2 regions of the Streptomyces sp. NPDC091412 genome follow, and region 1 is predicted to be linked to the other one. Evidence: riboswitches for the same ligand, from Rfam matches in the RefSeq annotation. Region 1 holds a riboswitch; the other holds the start of a gene.
What was found. Region 1 has a riboswitch for ZMP and ZTP ahead of ACIQMV_RS23055 (bifunctional 5,10-methylenetetrahydrofolate dehydrogenase/5,10-methenyltetrahydrofolate cyclohydrolase). Riboswitches for the same ligand answer to the same signal wherever they lie in the genome.
Positions count from the first base shown of each region.

Region 2: another riboswitch for ZMP and ZTP. It lies ahead of ACIQMV_RS04255 (glycine hydroxymethyltransferase); the one in region 1 lies ahead of ACIQMV_RS23055 (bifunctional 5,10-methylenetetrahydrofolate dehydrogenase/5,10-methenyltetrahydrofolate cyclohydrolase).

Region 1 covers NZ_JBIVTV010000009.1:217,134-219,322, forward strand. The annotation lists gene ACIQMV_RS23050 (glycosyltransferase) at 1-156, opposite strand, end outside; gene ACIQMV_RS23055 (bifunctional 5,10-methylenetetrahydrofolate dehydrogenase/5,10-methenyltetrahydrofolate cyclohydrolase) at 257-1,105, opposite strand; ZMP/ZTP riboswitch at 1,126-1,211, opposite strand; gene ACIQMV_RS23060 (nuclear transport factor 2 family protein) at 1,446-1,811, opposite strand; gene ACIQMV_RS23065 (hypothetical protein) at 1,988-2,189, shown strand, end outside.
Region 2 covers NZ_JBIVTV010000002.1:27,230-29,418, reverse strand. The annotation lists gene ACIQMV_RS04255 (glycine hydroxymethyltransferase) at 1-794, opposite strand, end outside; ZMP/ZTP riboswitch at 825-913, opposite strand; gene rocD (ornithine--oxo-acid transaminase) at 1,027-2,189, shown strand, end outside.

The sequences.
Region 1 (2,189 bases):
CGGGTCCACCGGCAGCGGGTGGAAGCCGAGGCCCGAGCCCGCGACCAGCGGTTCGAAGCATCCGTGCGTGACCAGGGTGACCTCATGACCCGCGAGAGCCAGGCCGTGCCCCAGTCCGGTGAAGGGGGCGACGTCGCCCCGGGATCCCGCCGTCATGATCGCTACGCGCACGACGGCCAGTATGGCCGTGCGGCCGCCCGCCGTCCGTGAACGACCCGAGGGGTGTCGCACCCCCGATCCGGTTCCGGTACGCCGGTCACACCCCGAGCTGCCGGGCGGCGGCCGTCACGGTCTGCTCCAGCAGCGTGGCGATCGTCATCGGGCCCACCCCACCGGGCACCGGAGTGATCAGCGAGGCCCGCTGCACGGCGGAGTCGAAGTCGACGTCGCCGACGTTGCCCTGGTTGTAGCCCGCGTCGATCACCACGGCGCCGGGCTTGACGTCCTCGCCGCGGATGAGCCGGGGCCGGCCCACCGCGGCGACCACGACGTCCGCCTCACGCACGGCGGCCGGCAGGTCGGCGGTCCGCGAGTGGCAGTACGTCACCGTCGCGTCCCGCGCGAGCAGCAGCATCCCCACGGGCTTGCCGAGGATCGCGCTGCGGCCCACCACGACGGCACGCCGGCCGCGCAGCTCGACGTCGTACGCGTCCAGCAGCCGCAGGATGCCACCGGGCGTGCAGGACACGAACCCCGGCAGGCCGAAGCTCATCGCCGCGAACGAGGCGCAGGTGACCCCGTCGACGTCCTTCTCGGGCGCGATCGCCTCGAACGCGGCCCGCTCGTCGATGTGCTCGCCGACGGGGTGCTGGAGCAGGATGCCGTGCACGGCGGGATCCTTGGACAGCGACCGCAGCGTGTCGACCAGTTCCTCGGTGGTGGTCGCGGCCGGCAGTGCCACATGGCGGGAGTCGATACCGGCCTTGCGGCAGCGGTTCTGCTTCATCCGTACGTAGGTGACGGAGGCGGGGTCCTCACCGACCAGCACGGTCGCCAGACAGGGCGTCGTACCGGTGCGCTCGGTGAGTGCGGCGGCCTTCCGCGCGGTCTCCTCGACGACACGGCGGGCGAGCGCGGTGCCGTCCATCGGACGGGCCTGGGACATGGTCCACTCCTGGGCGTTCGGGGAATTGCCCAGGCGCGCGGCTCACGACTCTGCGTGGACCGCTCCCCGGTGGTGCTCCACCTCAGCGCCAGTCACGGCCCCGCCTCACCCTAACCCACACGGCCCGTCGCGGCCGAAGGCCGCGCACCGCCGTACGGCCCGGACGCGGCCGCGCCGCCCGCGGCAGCGAGCGGACCGCCGCGTCGGACGCCAGGCGGGGCACCGCGGTCGAGGGCCCCCGGCAGGCGCGACCGGGCCGAACGGGACCGGCCCAGGCCGGCGCGGGCCGAGAAGGTCCGGGTCGGACGGGAGCCGACCTGGAACCTCGCGGCTCTCCCGCCTATTCGTCCCATGCCTGGATCAGTATCTGCTCGGCGATCCTGCCGTCGCGCAGCGAGACCATGGACTCCGCGAGGACACGGCCGCCGTCCGCGTACTGGCAGGACTCCACGTACGCCGCATGGTCGCCCTGCACGACGCACTGCTCCAGCCGGTGCGTCATGTCGCGGCCGTAGACGTCCTGGAGCATGGTGCCGATCTCGTCCCGGCCGTGCAGGACCTTGGGGTTGCTGGGCTGGGTGTCGCGGTCCACGATGCGGATCTCCGCGTCGTCCGCGTAGAGCGACAGCAGCGTGTCCGCCGTGTCTCCTTCGATGCCGCGGCGCAGCGTGTCGGTGTCGAAGGCGGGGCTTGCCGAGGTGGACATGACGGGACCTCCTCCGAGGGCCGCGGCCCTTGCGAGGAGCGGGCCGCGGCGGGCCTCACAGTTCGAGACTCCTCCGCCCCGGCGGGCGCGGCAAACGGGGTCCGGACGCTGAGCCCGACGGGTGAGCGTGGCCGCGGGCCCGTGTCCGGGCGGGCCCGGACGGCGTTGCCGAGGGCATGGTCTGCACTCGACGCGTCGTCGCCGCCGTCGGACGCGCCGTCTCGGTCACGGGCCTGACCACGCTGCCCACGAGCGCCGCGGGCGCCCCGTCCGTCGGCGGGTTCCAGCCACCCGGCCTGCTCGACTCCCTCCCCGGGACCCGCGTCCCGGCCGAACACCGGGCCGAACCGCCCACGGTCTCCGAACGGCTGTCCGGGG
Region 2 (2,189 bases), on a different contig from region 1:
GGGTCGAAGTCGCCGGTGAGGACCTTGCCCGCGACCAGTCCCGCGAAGTGGGCCATGTCGACCATGAGCGTGGCGCCCACCTCGTCGGCGATCTCGCGCATGATGCGGAAGTTCACCAGGCGCGGGTAGGCGGAGTAGCCGGCGACGATGATCAGCGGCTTGAACTCGCGGGCGGAGGCGCGCAGGGCCTCGTAGTCGAGGAGGCCGGTGGCCGGGTCGGTGCCGTAGGAGCGCTGGTCGAACATCTTCCCGGAGATGTTCGGGCGGAAGCCATGGGTGAGGTGTCCGCCGGCGTCCAGGGACATGCCGAGCATGCGCTGGTTGCCGAAGGCCTGGCGCAGTTCGGCCCAGTCCGCCTCGGAGAGGTCGTTGACCTGGCGGACCCCGGCCTTCTCCAGGGCGGGCACCTCCACGCGCTGGGCGAGGACGGCCCAGAAGGCGACGAGGTTGGCGTCGATGCCGGAGTGCGGCTGGACGTAGGCGTGACGGGCGCCGAAGAGTTCCTTGGCGTGCTCGGCGGCCAGCGACTCGACGGTGTCGACGTTGCGGCAGCCGGCGTAGAAGCGGCGGCCGATGGTGCCCTCGGCGTACTTGTCGCTGAACCAGTTGCCCATGGCCAGCAGGGTGGCCGGGGAGGCGTAGTTCTCGGAGGCGATCAGCTTGAGCATCTCGCGCTGGTCGGCGACCTCCTGGCCGATGGCGTCGGCCACGCGCGGCTCGACGGCGCGGATCACGTCGAGGGCGGCGCGGAAGGCGGTGGACTCGTTGGACAGGGGCGCGGTGTTCTCAGGCATCGGGACCTCCGGACGTGGCGTCGGCGTTCACGTTACGGCCCAGGCGCACGGCACACTTCCCGCTCGGGCCGCTCCCCGATGGTCGGTCCCATCCCAGCGCGCCAGTCACGGCCCGTCGTCAGCCTACCGGGCGCACCCCACGGCGCAGTTCCCGCGTCCGCCATGCGAGCGAGGATAGGAAGGAGGACAACCTCCCCTCCCCGGGAGGCGACCCTCGTCCTCGGGAGCCGCCGTGACCGCCACGGAAGACCTCATCGCCACCGCCGACGCCCACAGTGCGCACATCTACCACCCGCTGCCCGTGGTGATCGCCACGGCGGAGGGCGCATGGATGACGGACGTGGAGGGCCGCCGGTACCTCGATCTGCTGGCCGGCTACTCGGCGCTGAACTTCGGGCACCGCAACCGGCGGCTGATCGAGGCGGCCACGGCGCAGATGGAGCGGGTGACACTGACCTCGCGGGCCTTCCACCACGACCGGTTCGCGGCGTTCTGCGAACAGCTGGCGGAGCTGTGCGGCATGGAGTCGGTGCTGCCGATGAACACGGGCAGCGAAGCGGTGGAGACGGCCGTGAAGACGGCCCGGAAGTGGGGCTACCGGGTCAAGGGCGTGCCCGCGGAGATGGCGAAGATCGTGGTCGCGGGCAACAACTTCCACGGCCGGACGACGACGATCATCAGCTTCTCCACCGACCCGGAGGCCAGGGCGGACTTCGGGCCGTACACGCCGGGCTTCGCGATCGTGCCGTACGGGGACCTCACGGCGATGCGGTCGGCGATGACCGAGAACACGGTCGCCGTGCTGCTCGAGCCGATCCAGGGCGAGGCGGGGGTGCTGGTGCCTCCGGCCGGTTATCTGCCGGCGGTGCGGGAGCTGGCACGGGAGCGGAACGTGCTGTTCGTCGCCGACGAGATCCAGTCGGGGCTCGGGCGCACCGGCCGTACCTTCGCGTGCGAGCACGAGGGGGTGGTGCCGGATGTGTACGTGCTCGGGAAGGCGCTGGGCGGCGGGATCGTGCCGGTGTCGGCAGTGGTGTCCTCGCGGGAGGTGCTCGGCGTGTTCGGGCCGGGCGAGCACGGGTCGACGTTCGGCGGGAACCCGCTGGCGTGCGCGGTGGCGCTGGAGGTGATCGCGATGCTGCGCTCGGGCGAGTTCCAGGCACGGGCCGCGGAGCTGGGCGAGCATCTGCACCGCGAGCTGGAGCGGCTGGCCGGCACGGGCCGGTTGCGGGCGGTGCGCGGACGCGGGCTGTGGGCGGGCGTGGACGTCGACCGGTCGCTGGGGACCGGTCGAGAAATCGCCCGGAAGCTGATGGACCGGGGCGTCCTGGTGAAGGACAGCCACACCTCGACGATCAGGATCGCCCCGCCGCTGGTGATCGGCAAGGAGGACCT